2 linked regions of the Roseivirga sp. BDSF3-8 genome follow. Each later gene encodes a partner of the first gene's protein in a complex. Links are inferred from orthologs where the notes say so. Each region holds a gene or a part of one and is shown on either strand. Other genes may lie near its edges.

Region 1 (7,391 bases):
TGTGAAAGCCTCTGGCTTAGATCGTGAGTTGTTTTCAAACTTAACATATAGTGTATCAGTCCAGGTATTGGACAGGGAGTCTGTCACACTAAGAATTGTTTGAACACTGTCTTTTATTTCCTGCGGATACCATCTTAATAAATTCTGATCCTGTTTATAAAGAGCTATCAAACTATCGCTTTCAGGGTATCTTATATCGTAAGACTGGATTCCTTTATTGAATTTGACTTCATAGTAATTGCCCGCTGTTCTTGAATATATTGGTAGTAATTCCCTGAAATCGTACTGGATAATGTTGAGCGTTTCAATGGAGTCCGAGGTTTGTATGGTGATTGGATCCGGGAGAAAGGCATAACCCTCATTCTTACTATTCAGCTCCAGGTTATCATTTTTATCATTCCACGCATACACATTATATTCTCCAGGCTTCAGGTTTTCTAAAGTATAGGTTCCACCACCATCCGTCTGCGTAAAATAATAGGGCTTACCATTGAAAACCGTGATAGTGTCATCAACCGGATATAAACCAACTATGGCTTTTTCTACCGGCTTATTTGTAAGAAGGTTATTTACCTGGCCGCTTAAACTTAAGCTATCTATAAATGGACCCGTACTAAAAGCTAGCCTGAGGTTTTCTGCAGGATTACCTTCAGTGATATCCTTTACGGCTTCCCGGAAGTTTAAAGTGAAGGTAGTATTTTCAGGAAGTGGTTCATCAAACGTGATAGTGACCACATTCTTTCTTACCTGTGACTTGTAGTTTATATCGAGCCTTGGTGTGATTATTAGTTGTTTTGATAAGCCATCCAGTCTTATGTATTCATCAAATTCAAATACAATCTCACGACTTCTCACATTCGTGCTATTATCGCGGGGCACAGATGTGATCAATTCCGGTGGTGTCTCGTCTCTCGGACCACCAGAAGGGCTTGAAATATTTGCACAAGCCATCACGTAAAGTATTCCTACGATACATATGGCAGAATTAAAGAGTCTCATTTCTTCAGTACGTATATAAGGCTGGAATATTCTTTAGTCTTCCTGGCATTTCTGTTTGATGCCAGTCCTGTTTTAAATGCTTTAAAATAATTCGGTTTTCCTGTACGGTACTTTTCTGATAGCATAGAAACATAGAATGAGTCGAAGATCATTGGATATGTTTCTTTCCATTTTAATTTATATTCACTGGAAAGATGTTTAATAGCGTCCCGGTTAAAATGATACAGGTGCCTGGGCACATCATAGCCTGCCCAATCTTCCTTATAATATTGTGCGTCATATGAATAGCTATTTGGTAGAGCCAAAATAAGAATTCCTTTGGTTACCAATAGTTCTTTTAGCTGTTGGATAGTCTTTTCTAAGTTATCAACGTGTTCTAAAACATGCCACATGGTAATAACTTCAAACTTGCTCTTAGGTGGTATCTTATCAATAGACGGATAGACTATTCCCGGAGTTTGATTGACAGCTATATTTCTTGCCTGATCGTTTACCTCTACCCCGCTGGCTTGCCATCCATCATGTGCAATAGATTTAAGAAAATGTCCGGTACCGCAGCCAATATCTAAAAGCCTTGCTTTTTTGGGTGCATGTCTGTTTACCAGCTTCACCTTTTTTCTGAGGGCATATTTTCTGACCAGTCTATAGATTGGTGAAATAAGTCCATATGACTTGCCAGTGTGACTTATATAGGCGTCTGATTCATAGTATTTTGCCAGATTATCCCTTTCTGGTCTTGGATTCGTAAACATGATCTCACAGTTATCACATTTGCACACAGCAAATTTCTCCTGACTTACCATATGATCCTGCACAATCATTTCATTATGGAAATGCCCACTCTTGCAGAGCGGGCATTTTTCTAATCGTTTGTACATATGTCTATTTACCTAAGTATACCATGATAATGGATATATCGGCGGGGTTAACGCCGCTTATCCTTGATGCCTGCCCTATGGTGTCAGGTTTAATTCTATTCAGCTTTTCTTTTGCTTCTGCAGATAAAGCAGGAATCTTATCATAATTGAATCCATCGGGAAGCTTCTCGGTATCGAGCGATCGTATTTTATCTGCTAGTTTTTGCTCCTTGTCTATGTAGTTTTGGTATTTGATCTGAATCTCTACCTGTTCCTGGACATCATTGGCATACTTATCAATGTTTTCTGCTAACTCTTCACTGAGCTTTTTTACTTCCTCAATTCCAATTTGAGGCCTTTTGAGTAATTTAATTACCGGAATTTTCTCCCTGATTGTCGCTGTATTCATATCAGAAAGTTCATCGTTTACCTCTCCTGGTCTTACTTTATAAGTTTCTACTTCCTTAAAAAGGCTTTCTATACCATTGCGTTTATCAAGCACCTTATCCAGTCTTTCGTTTGAAGCCAGGCCCAGGCTATGACCTAGCTGAGTGAGTCGCAGATCTGCGTTATCTTGCCTCAGCAGTATCCTAAACTCTGCCCGAGAGGTAAACATCCGGTAGGGTTCTTCCGTACCTTTGTTGATCAGGTCGTCTATGAGCACTCCTATATATGCTTCCGACCTGTTAAGAATGACTGGGTCTTCCTCGTTTATTTTACGATGAGCATTTATTCCAGCCATCATGCCCTGGCAGGCAGCTTCTTCGTACCCGGTAGTACCATTTATCTGGCCGGCAAAGTATAAGTTTTCTACCAGTTTTGTTTCTAATGTAAGCTTTAGCTGAGTAGGTGGAAAGTAATCATACTCTATTGCATAGCCTGGTCTGAACATTTTAGCATGTTCAAAACCCACTATTTTATTAAGGGCTTTTTGCTGAATATCCTCCGGCAAGCTTGTTGAAAATCCATTGACATAGACCTCTACAGTATCCCACCCTTCTGGTTCTACAAATATCTGGTGACGGTCCCTCTCAGCGAATCGATTAATTTTATCTTCTATAGAAGGGCAATACCTCGGGCCTATTCCCTGAATCCGTCCATTGAACATTGGACTGCGATCAAATCCTGTTTCCAATATCTCATGCACTTCAGGATTGGTGTAGGTGATATGGCAACTCCTTTGTTTTGTTAACGGGGTCGTTTCGTCAGAGTAACTGAACTTCGCTGGGTTTTCATCTCCTGCTTGTTCCTCCATTTTAGTGTAATCCAGGCTTCTTCCATCAATGCGTGGTGGTGTTCCCGTTTTCATTCTACCTGCCTCGAAGCCCAGATCTACCAGTTGTTCGGTTATGCCTTTGGCTGCGCGTTCACCAGTTCTTCCTCCACCAAATTGTTTTTCGCCTATATGGATGATGCCATTTAAAAATGTACCATTAGTAAGGACAACCGCCTTAGCTTTTATTTCCAGGCCAAGGCTAGTGGTGACTCCTATTGTTTTACCATTTTTTATGACAATACCGGTGACCATTTCCTGCCAAAAGTCCACATTCGGATTACTTTCAAGAGCTAGTCGCCACTCTTCAGCAAATCGCATCCTGTCATTTTGTGTGCGGGGACTCCACATGGCAGGGCCCTTAGATCTATTTAGCATGCGAAACTGGATGGCTGACTTGTCGGTAATGATCCCCGACATACCTCCCAAAGCATCTATTTCTCTTACTATTTGCCCTTTAGCCACACCACCCATTGCCGGATTACAAGACATCTGGGCTATGGTGTTCATATTCATAGTAACAAGAAGTACTTTTGATCCCATCTTACCGGCTGCATACGCTGCTTCGCATCCTGCATGACCACCTCCTACTACAATTACATCGTACTCAGGAAACATACTATTATAGTTTGATGTTCCACGTGGAACATCTGGTTTCAAAACAACAAAAGTGTTCCACGTGGAACACTTATATCAGTATTTATTTCGTCAAAATTTCTAACAACTGTTTCACGTGGAACGTTTCATCTCATTAAGAAATTGACTTCGTAAAGATAAGCATCGATCCTCTTTTTCGCTCATCATCTTTTTATCCTCCTCTGTTTTGTCGCCTTGGCCTAGTAAATGGAGTAAGCCATGTGCCATCACCCTGTGAAGTTCATCTTCAAATGTGGTGTTTACGACAGATGCATTTTCCGAAACTCTATCAACACTAATGAATATATCCCCTTCTATTGTGTGCTCAGTTTCACTATTGTCAAAGGTGATGATATCAGTGTAGGTGTCGTGATTAAGGTACTCTACATTTATTTTGTGTAGATATTCATCTGAGCAGAAGATGTAATTCAGGCTTTCCAAGGTAAAGTGTTCTTGTGATAATATGTGATGAAGCCATTTTGTAATAGACTCACTACGTATTAACTGATATGGAACATCTTCAGAAAAGTAATTAATTTCTCCCACTACTTAATTCAGATAAAAGCTGAGTTCAACTATCCTACCCTCATCTTTAAAGTTTACTTCATCGCAAAGATGCTTCATGAGAAATATCCCACGACCTCCGGGTTTGTCTATGTTTTCGGGTGAAGTAGGGTCAGGTAGGTTTGTATGATCAAATCCATTACCCTCGTCTCTGATAGTAAAAACTATCTGATTGTCCTGAATGGTGAGGCTTAGGTGAACATTCTTGCTTTTGTCTCCACTGTTGCCATGCTTAATGGCATTGGTAACAGATTCTGTTACTGCAATCATAATATTCCCGTATATATCATCATTGAGACTAAACCTTTCCTTGGCATTGTCAATGAAGCTTTCAATGATACGTATGTTCTCTGACAATGAGGGAATCTGAATCTTAATGGAGTCCATGCTTACAGGCATCATTTATTATTAATCCTTTCGAAGTACTTATTAACCTCCTCTTTATAATAAGGGTTTAGCCTTGGAGGAATAGTTTTAAGTAGTTCGATCTCTTTCTCTTTATTGCGAATATACTCTTCAAATGCTTTAGGTACTTCACGGGCATATTGTTTTCCGGTTTCGCTCTTGCGTTCTTTTTCTGTTTCTCTTTCACGCATAGACTCCTCTGCTTCCAATAGCCTCGTTAGTATTTCCTTCTGGCGATTAATGGTTTCTTCTGTGAGCTGCTTATTTACCAGGTCGATTTCAGATTCTTCCATCTTATCCAGCACCGGCTTCATGCCATTCGTACCGTTCTCCCCCTCCTCCCCTGCTTTGCCGCCAGCTTCACTGCCACCATTTTGCATTTGCTGCTGCAGTGCTTTACGTATTCTTTCCTGTTCCGCAGCTAATTTAGCTAGTTCTTCCGATAGTTCCCTACCGCTTTTACCGCTCTTCTTTAGCTGGTTTATCTGGTTGTTTAGCTGCTGTTGTAAATTACTTAGGCTTGGCTGGCTTTGTTGGCCCTGTTGCTTTTGGGGCATACCCATAGCATCAGCCATTTGTTGTTGCATCTGCTGGAGGACATCATCAAGCATTAGGGCCAGATTATTCATCGAGGTCATGGCAAACTGCTGCTCTGATAGCGCTTTTCCTCTGTCCCTCTCTTTGAGGGCGTCCATAGAGCCCTTCATATATTTATTCATGTCACCCATTTCACGGGTAATAAAGCTGCTTAGCTGAAATACTCTTTCACTTAGGGCCTGCAGACTGTCTTTGATCACCTCTGCATCATCTTCAAGCTTTAACTGTCCCTGAGATAGCTCTACAAACCTGGGGTCACTTTGTGAGATCTTTCTAAACTGGCTCAGCAGGTTTTCCTGATCAAAGGATAATTGGATAAGATTATCCACTATCTGTCGCAGATCTCCAAGGTTTTCCTGCATCTGGGACATCTGCATGTTATTCTGCATCTGTTGGAGCGACTTTTTCATCTGCTCCATTTTCTGGCTGGAATTCTTTTGGTTTTGGCTCGCCTTATTCTTCTTGTTTTTCTGTAGCTCCTCAGCTGCCTTTTTCATTTCCTCACTTATCTGCTGCTGCTGTTCCTGGTTATCCGGTAGACTCTTGGGTCTCTTAAGCTCCTGGTTCATTTCCTGAAGCTCTTCCATATCTTCTTTAAGCTGATCAAACTCCTGGTTCAGTTCTTCCTGCTCCTGCTGCAACTCTTCAGATTCTGAGTTTTTCTCTTCTGTTTTTTCTCTAAGCTCTTCCTGCTTTCGGACCATTTCATCAAGATCCTGTATGGTCTGGTCCATCTTGTTCTCCATCTTCATCCGCTTAAAGAGCTCCAGTGTTCTTTCCAGTTCTTCTTTAAGGTTCTGTTCTTTATTGTCTATCTGCTCGAGTTGTTCCTGAAACTCCGGTAAGGACATATTTTCCTCCAGTAGTTTTTGTAACTCCTCGTAAAGCTTCTTCGTCTCATCGTCAAGTAATTCCTCCATGAGTTCCTGAAGCTGTTCTGCCTTTTCTGCTAGCTCCTTGTCCTGTTCATTAAAGCGTGATCGTTTCTCAGCTTCGTTTTTAGCCTTCTCTTTTAGTTGCTCCAGCTCTTTTTCTATCTCCTCTCGCTTTTCTATTAGCTCCTCTATTGCTTTTTTATCCTGCCAGTTCAGGTTGTTTTTTCCTTTTAGACGGTTGGATGCATCCTCAATCTTCTTTTGAAGATCTTCAACCTTATCAAGAGTTTGCTCCGTCTTTTTCTGTGTTTCCCTGTCAGCTTTTTCCAGATCTTCATTTACCTTCCGTCGTTCCGGTACGGCAAATTTATATACACCTGTACGGGTAGCTTTCCGGCCATGGATTGCGTCATTATCTCTCACCTGTACGAAGTATTCAATAGATGATCCTTCTGTGATAGCTAGGCTATCCAGCAGCCACTGGTAATAGTAGCTCTGGTTATTGCTATTTCGATCAAATGATAGAGGTAAGCGCTCATAATCCCCTGTCTTTCCCCTTTGGTCTACCAGACGATAGTAAAGCGCCAGGTCACTAATACCATAGTCATCACTAATATTTCCTCCAACGATGAGATAATTAAATAGTACCGTATCCTGGAGAGTCTCAAGCGTAATCTGGGGAGACTTATCTTTGATGACATCCAGGGTGTACCGTATTTTCTCTTTATTCTCACTGAATTCGTTTTTCAGCGTAATGTCATAAGACTGAGTCTCAAAAACCTGCTTTTCTATTTCAAATATTTCTTCGGAATCCTTTTTAATTGGAAAATTATTGCTCTCAGTACTAAAATTAACCTCCATTTCATCACTTGCCAATGTGCTGAAGATCCATTTTATTTTGGTTCCTTCCGGTACCTGCAGGTTTCCCACATTGGTTAATCGTTTGTTTTCAAGACCTAAATAAGCCGGGTAGTTAAGGCTGACATCGAAGTTTTTCAGGTCAGGCCGGTCTACTACCTCAAGGCTGTGGGTACCTGCTGAAAAGCCGGCTGCCTCAATTGAAAAATCAAGGTCCTGTTTTACACGAGTGAAAGTATGCGTAAATCTACCGGTTTGGTTGCCGGGCTTCATCTTTATGCGGCGGCCGTTGAGTTCTATATAAGCATTCTCGGGGATGCTACTGCC
Region 2 (7,343 bases), 2.3 Mb from region 1 along the record:
CCGCTGCAGCCAAGTTCTGGACTGACAATATTAAAGTAATGGCATTGCTGGCGGCAATTTTCGGTGCCTTTAGCGGGCTGGCCGGGGCATATATAAGCTACACGGCCCCTTCCATGCCTACGGGTCCGTGGACAGTAATTGTGCTTAGTACCATCGCCTTAGTATCTTTTTTTCTATCCCCGGTCAAAGGGATACTGCCCAGGATGTTCCGCCAGCGCAGAAACAGGTTACAAATGCTGGAAGAGAATATTCTTAAGACTTTTTACCTGCTGGGCGAAGACGCTGAAGACTGGAAGGCCAGCCGTACCAGTGATGAGATTCGCGAAAGACGCCGCTACCCTAAAGGTACGCTTATCTATATACTGAAAAGGCTGGTGCGACACGGGTATTTGAGGCAAATAAAAAACAATTATGAATTGACAAACGTAGGTTTCAATAAGAGCCGCCGGGTGGTGCGCCTGCATCGTCTGTGGGAGCTTTACCTCACACAATACCTCAATATAGCGCCTGATCATGTGCATGAGGACGCGGAAACCATAGAACATGTGATTACGCCGGAGTTGGAAAAGCGCCTAATGGAAAAGCTGGATTTTCCTGAGAAAGACCCTCATAGCTCAAAAATACCATTATCATGAGTAGTGCAGACTGGCAAATTATGCTCACCGGCTCTTTCGTGGCAGTGTCCTGCGGCTTGCTGGGCTGCTACCTGATCCTGCGCCGTATGGCTATGGTGGGTGATGCTATTTCACATGCAGTGCTGCCGGGTATTGTTCTCGCCTTCCTGGTGAGCGGTTCACGCGATACGCTGGTCATGTTGATCGGTGCAGGGCTGATCGGGCTGCTGACCACTTTTTTAATCGAGTTTTTTCATAAAAAGGCCCGTCTGCAGACCGATGCATCTATAGGAGTAACATTTACCTGGTTTTTTGCCCTTGGCGTCATATTGATAAGTGTGTATGCCGGTCAGGTAGATCTGGACCAGGAGTGTGTGCTGTACGGAGAGATTGCCTATGTGCCTATTGATTTGTGGATCCTGGACGATGGCACCATCATAGGGCCCAGGGCACTTTTTATCACTGGCGGCCTTCTGCTGGTGGTTGTGGCAGGGATTTTGCTATTCTACAAGGAGCTGTATCTGACTACGTTCGATCCGGCTTTTGCCACAGCACTCGGTATCTCGGCTGCCCTATGGCACTATATACTTATGGGAGCCGTTTCACTTACCACTATTGCCTCCTTTGAGTCAGTAGGTGCTATACTGGTAGTGGCTTTCCTGATTGCACCGGCGGCCACGGCTTATTTGCTTACAGATAACTTCCGCACTATGCTGTGGATAGCTGCCGGAGTAGGAGTCGCCATTTCGGTTTCGGGCTATTACCTGGCGGTCTGGCTCAATGGCAGTATTGCAGGTGCCATGGCATCCGCTGCAGGCCTGCTCTTTATGCTGGCTTTCCTGTTCTCTCCCTCTCATGGAGTGGTGTTCAGGCAGCGCCGCATGAGAAAGGGTGCTGAAAAAGTAAGAAAAGAAAAGCTTACGTCCGGACGGTAACATGGATGTAGGTTTTTGACCGGATAGCCTCTGTGGCAATAGAATTTATTAAAGTATATTTACGTTATCGATAGGAAAGGAACGACTTTAAATATGAAGAATCTTAAAATATTCGTTATAGCGGCTTTTGCCCTTTTTGCCACTGCAGCCTCTTTTGCTACAGAAAGTGATGCCCCAAAAGAAGATGATAAGAAAATCGAGTGGCTCACACTGGAGGAAGCATACCGCAAAAACCAGGAAGAACCCAGAAAGATATTCATCGATGTATATACCAACTGGTGCGGCTGGTGTAAAAAAATGGATAAGGACACTTTTTCTGATGAGGAAGTGGCCGAATATGCTAATGATAACTACTACGCTGTAAAGCTCAACGCCGAGAGCGACCGCATAATGAACCTGGGTGATGTGGAACTGACTGAGCGTGAAATAGCCCGCCAGTTGCAGGTACGCTCCTACCCTACCATCGTGTTCATGCAGGAAGATTTCAAAAACTTCCAGCCCGTACCTGGCTATCGTACAGCAGATGACTTTAAGAATATGCTGGAGAAATTCAACGTACCAGCCGAAGAATCCGAAGAGCAGGAATAAGGTTTTTCCTCAAACAGCTATCTACACAAAAGCCTTAAAATCAGAAACTAAAGAGATTTGAAGCAGGAATTGCTGGTCGGCAACGACGACACTATAGTAGCCCTCGCTACCCCTCAGGGGTCGGGGGCTATTGCCGTTATAAGAGTATCGGGTAATGAGGCCATATCGCTGGTCAATGGTATTTTCAAGGGAAAAGACCTTGAAAAGCAGGACACCCATACGCTGCATTTCGGTACCATTCGCGACGGTGAAAAGATACTTGATGAAGTAGTCGTGTCGCTATTCGTAGCCCCGAAGTCATTCACGAAAGAGAATGTGGTAGAGATCAGTTGCCACGGTTCTAACTTTATCATCCGTGAGATACTCAAATTAATCATTCGCAGAGGCGCGCGCCATGCCCGCCCCGGTGAATTCACCAAACGGGCCTTTATGAACGGGGCTTTTGACCTGGCCCAGGCAGAGGCGATAGCAGATCTTATTGCTTCGGATAATGAGGCCGCGCACCGTGCCGCACTGGATCAGATGCGGGGTGGCTTTAGCGATGAGATAAGCCGCCTGAGAGAAAAACTGGTGCATTTTGCCAGCATGATCGAACTGGAGCTGGACTTTAGCGAGGAAGACGTGGAGTTTGCCAGCCGGGAAGACCTTGAAGAGCTCATACGCGAGTTGCTGAAAGTGATCAATCGCCTGATCGATAGCTTTGATGTAGGTAATGTGATCAAAAACGGGGTGCCCACCGTCATCGCGGGCAAGCCCAATGCGGGCAAAAGCACCCTGCTGAATGCCATGCTACAGGAGGAAAAAGCCATTGTGTCTGACATAGCGGGCACCACGCGGGACTTTATCGAGGATGAAATGATCATCCAGGGAGTGAGCTTTCGCTTCATTGATACCGCGGGGCTGCGTGAAACCACGGATAAGATCGAGAGTATAGGCGTGGAGCGGACGCGCCAGAAGATGCAGCAGGCCAGCCTGATCATCTATATGTTTGACCTGGAGCAAGACAGTATCACGGAGATCCGCCGGGACATTAATAAGCTTGAAAACCTGGGCATACCTTTCCTGAAAGTGGGTAACAAGCTGGATACCGCCCAGCCGGAACTGCGCGAGACACTGGAAAATGAGCCGGGCATGGTGTTCATTTCAGCCAAAACAGGTGAGAACATCGAGCAGCTACAGGAGAAACTACTGGAAACAGTGAACCTGGATAAGTTCAAAACAGGCAATACCATTGTCACGAACACCCGCCACTACGAGAGCCTGCTGGAAACCCGCAAAAGCCTGGAAGATGTGCTCGAGGGCCTCGACGGCGGCATCACCAATGACTTCCTTGCGCTGGACATACGCCAGAGTCTGCATCACCTTGGCAGCATCACGGGCGAAGTTTCTACTGACGAAATCCTTGGAAATATCTTTAGCAAGTTCTGTATCGGAAAGTGATTACTCACTACCAAACCAGGACTTGGGAAGCTTTGTATAGTCCATGAAAAAGCATACCGCACGAGCATCAATGGCGGTTATATTCCTTCTGCAGGTGGCTTTCCTCGGAGCCATCGTGATGGAGAAGACTAACCTGCCGGTAGTATTGTCAATGCTGGCCTTCATAGGCGTCTCAATAGTGATTGCCTGGCGCAATATTACCCGGCACACCCATGACCACCTGTGGCAGGACATCTGGCTGGTGGGCTACGTGGCATTTGGTGCCGTACTAACCTACTGGCTGAGTACGATAACCGGCACCGTGATTGCCGTAGGCGTAGTGGGCGTGGCGGCCTCTTTCCTACCCTCGTTAATTAAGAAGGCATGGGTTCGCTCAGCACCTTCTGCCATTTACTGTGGTGCCTTTGTAGGCATGACCAGCCCTGCCGTGTTACCCGGCTATACCTTTATTTTGCTTGCCGGAGCGGCGGCGGGCCTGCTTTTAGTGGCTTCAAAAAACATATTTAACGGCTATGGGGGCAAGTTGGGTACGATTGCCTTTGGGGGCGTATTCCTTGTTGTACTCCTTATCGAATGGCTATGGCACTAACGCTTGGCGTGATTATCACGGGTATTATCGGTAGTACGTCCACATTTTTTGTGAGTCATCACCTCAGACAAGGGCCCGTCAGGTCTTCTGCCGGGCTGTCCCTCCTTGTGGCGTTATTGTTTCACTACCTCCCCATGCCCGTCTCACAGGAGCTATCTGCTACCATCCCCTATGTATTCATAGGGGCCTCCTTTATAGGCATGGTTTCCGCCGAAGTGCTAAGCCATTTTATACTTATGGGCTTAGCTGGAGGCATATTTGGCTTCTTATACCTGCATGCCAGCCACTTTTTTACCGGGTTTGGTGGCGGGCTTGGTACAGCCGCCTGTATCGCACTTATGGTTTCTCTGGGCGGACTGGCCCTATGGGAGCGTATCAAAAAGCGCTAGCACATTACCTCTCATTGCGTTGGTTACGAGATCCTGTCTTCCGGCAAGATCAATTTGCTATCTTTATGATAGCATATGGATACGAATGATACCAAACGGATCTCAAGACTTACAGCTATTCTCACACAGTTACAGACTAAAAGGTTAGTAACCTCTACTGAACTTGCCTCTAAGTTTCAGGTTAGCATTCGTACAATTTACCGGGATATTCGTGCTTTAGAAAATGCTGGTATTCCCATACTTACCGAAGAGGGCAAAGGTTACTATTTGATGGATCATTACAGGCTAGCCCCTGTGATGTTCACAGAAAAAGAGGCCAATGCGCTGATTGTAGCGGAGCAACTTATCTTAAAAAATAAAGACGCATCACTTATTCAGGATTATTCTGATGCTATAGATAAAGTAAAGGCAGTCTTAAGATATGAAACGAAAGATAAAGCCAATTTGCTTTTAGCACGGACACGCTACGCTGAGAACATCAGCAGAGAAAGAACAAGCAATAATCTTTCTTCCCTTCAGTATGCATTGACAAATTTTCTTGCCGTTAACATTCAATATACCAACAATCAAAAGGAGGAAACGGAGCGTATCATCGAACCCTTTGCCATTTTAAGCACGGAGAACTGGCTGTTAGTGGGTTGGTGTCGGCTACGCAGGAGTTTTAGATATTTCCGTCTTGATAGAATTTCCAACCTTATGGTTCTTGATGAAAAGTTTGAACCTCATAACATGACACTTCAGGAGTTTTTTGAAAAATTTCACTGACCCATCGAGACCCCTGACATAGGGCTGTCACCACCCCATGTAATTTTGCTTCACATTTAAAAAACAAAGCAAATTCATTATGGAAAAAAGGACAATTGATCCATGGGCATGGGGAGAAAGCACAAATTCGGCCCAGGCGGTAGAAGTTAAACATGCAGAGGGCACCTTGTACTGCTCTGGTCAGGTAGCATTGGATGAAAATGGAATACCAAGTAGTGAAGACATGCGCTCACAACTGATTCAAACCATTACTAACTTAGAACATTTAATCGCTGAAGCCGGATACGACTGCAGAAACATTGTCAAACTCAATATCTATACCACCTCCACACAGGACTTTTTTACAACTTGCATGGATGTATACGTTCCATTTCTTAAAAAACATGGAATAAAGCAGGCTACTACTTTGCTTGAAGTAAAAGGACTTTTTGCCACGCTTACAGTTGAACTTGAAGCTACCGTAGTCAGATAACCATTGCAATAATAATATTCATTTCCCAGACTTAATCGTAGGCACCTGAATGGGAAAAACCCTTCTTTTGAAAAAGCACAATACAGTGGCCGGCACGCAGCGAAGCTACGACCGGCCACTAATAATCAGCTTTACCATCCATATTATGCCAGCAGCAAGTATTGCTATCGCCGGACGGGTATAGTAAGCTTATTGCTTAACAAACTGCAGGTGAGTGACAATATGCACCTCTTTGCCTATACCTGCCGCTGTCGGGTCATAGTCGATGCCATAGTCAAAGCGGTTAATGGTCGCTTCTGCTCTCATGCCCATTTTTTCGCCCTGGTCCGTAGTGGCTGTTCCTCCATAGTACAGGTCAGCAACCACCTCCTTAGTTACACCTTTTATGGTAAGGTTACCATATAGCTTATAGTGCTCAGGGTCATCTGTTTTCTCTATACGCGTACTCTCAAAGGACATAGTAGGGTGGGCATCAGCCTCAAAAAAGTCACCGCTACGCAAGTGGTTATCCCTTTGATCCACGCCTGTGTTGATGCTTTCCACCTGCACAGTAAAGTCAAACCGGGCATTCTCAAGGGTCTCCCCTTTTGTGGTGAGCTCTCCCGAGTACTCGGTAAATTTACCACTGACCATACTAATGCCGGAATGCTCAATAGTAAAGTTAATAGATGAATGATAGGGGTCTATTTTCCATTCTGTCTGAGCAAAAACGCTTACTGAACATGTCAGTAGTATAAAAAATATTAACAGTCTTTTCATATCGATTATATGCTGAATCAGGATGATTAGTTAAGTGTTGCGAGAAGTGACTGAACATCAAGGGGCCTCGTGTACATCTCCAGCTCGCCCTTATCGTTATATGGCCAGCTTTCCCTGGGCCTGTCCCAGTACAGCTCTATGCCATTATCATCAGGGTCCCTCAGGTAGATCGCTTCTGAAACGCCATGGTCTGAAGCGCCCCCGACAGGATAGCCCGCCTGCTGTATCCGGACGAGGGCGGCAGCAAGGTCTCTCCTCTCAGGGTACACGATAGCCGCGTGAAACAGCCCTACCCCTTCCCTGGAAGCCGGCGGAGCATCCTTGCTACGCCAGGTGTTCAGTCCGATATGATGGTGGTAGCCACCGGCAGAAAGAAAGGCGGCCTCGTCCCCGTACATCATAATTACCTCAAACCCCAGTATATCCCTGTAAAAGGTCAGCGCCTTTTCAAGGTCTGAAACCTTCAGGTGCACATGCCCTATGCGGGTTTGTGGTGGTACGGTATATTCCTGGTCACTTCTGTTTCCTTCTGCAGTTTCCATCATAATCAGATAAAGAGTAATTCATTAGCTCCACCGGGTATTCACCGGCAGGTATCCTTCTATATCTGAGCCCTGTTTTAATACACAAAAGAAATGCCTGCCGGTGTACCCGGAGCGCCTTATGACTGCTTCACTAACTGCACTTCAGCGTTGAGCTTTACCTCGTCGCCTACCATAACCCCACCCGTCTCCAGTGCGGCATTCCAGTTCAGGCCAAACTCCTTGCGGTTGATCTTTCCGCTGATAGAGA

What was found. The genes of interacting proteins can lie anywhere in the genome.
Region 2: the proteins of mnmG (region 1) and mnmE are in contact, whole or in part, in a solved structure (PDB 9HIP), measured with the Escherichia coli proteins. The link is inferred for Roseivirga sp. BDSF3-8 from one-to-one orthologs.

What each region holds. Positions count from the first base shown.
Region 1 is NZ_JBGNFV010000001.1:2,058,699-2,066,089, reverse strand. The notes cover bases 1,315-4,305. They hold mnmG (tRNA uridine-5-carboxymethylaminomethyl(34) synthesis enzyme MnmG), read right to left. Parts: upstream 3,748-4,305; coding sequence 1,882-3,747; downstream 1,315-1,881. Other genes in these bases: ybeY (rRNA maturation RNase YbeY), read right to left, coding at 3,859-4,305; AB9P05_RS08405 (class I SAM-dependent methyltransferase), read right to left, coding at 1,315-1,877. Outside these bases: AB9P05_RS08410 (Ig-like domain-containing protein), read right to left, coding at 1-999; more of AB9P05_RS08405, read right to left, coding at 996-1,314; more of ybeY, read right to left, coding at 4,306-4,311; AB9P05_RS08390 (ATP-binding protein), read right to left, coding at 4,315-4,716; AB9P05_RS08385 (DUF4175 family protein), read right to left, coding at 4,728-7,391. UniProt on the Escherichia coli protein: NAD-binding protein involved in the addition of a carboxymethylaminomethyl (cmnm) group at the wobble position (U34) of certain tRNAs, forming tRNA-cmnm(5)s(2)U34.
Region 2 is NZ_JBGNFV010000001.1:4,342,783-4,350,125, reverse strand. What follows is about bases 1,443-4,385. They hold mnmE (tRNA uridine-5-carboxymethylaminomethyl(34) synthesis GTPase MnmE), read left to right. Parts: upstream 1,443-2,194; coding sequence 2,195-3,577; downstream 3,578-4,385. Other genes in these bases: AB9P05_RS17920 (hypothetical protein), read left to right, coding at 4,157-4,385; AB9P05_RS17925 (hypothetical protein), read left to right, coding at 3,621-4,166; AB9P05_RS17935 (thioredoxin family protein), read left to right, coding at 1,643-2,137; AB9P05_RS17940 (metal ABC transporter permease), read left to right, coding at 1,443-1,549. Also shown: AB9P05_RS17945 (iron chelate uptake ABC transporter family permease subunit), read left to right, coding at 1-635; more of AB9P05_RS17940, read left to right, coding at 632-1,442; more of AB9P05_RS17920, read left to right, coding at 4,386-4,555; AB9P05_RS17915 (helix-turn-helix transcriptional regulator), read left to right, coding at 4,631-5,320; AB9P05_RS17910 (RidA family protein), read left to right, coding at 5,400-5,792; AB9P05_RS17905 (hypothetical protein), read left to right, coding at 5,842-5,976; AB9P05_RS17900 (YceI family protein), read right to left, coding at 5,982-6,551; AB9P05_RS17895 (VOC family protein), read right to left, coding at 6,578-7,096; AB9P05_RS17890 (YceI family protein), read right to left, coding at 7,213-7,343. UniProt on the Escherichia coli protein: Exhibits a very high intrinsic GTPase hydrolysis rate. Involved in the addition of a carboxymethylaminomethyl (cmnm) group at the wobble position (U34) of certain tRNAs, forming tRNA-cmnm(5)s(2)U34.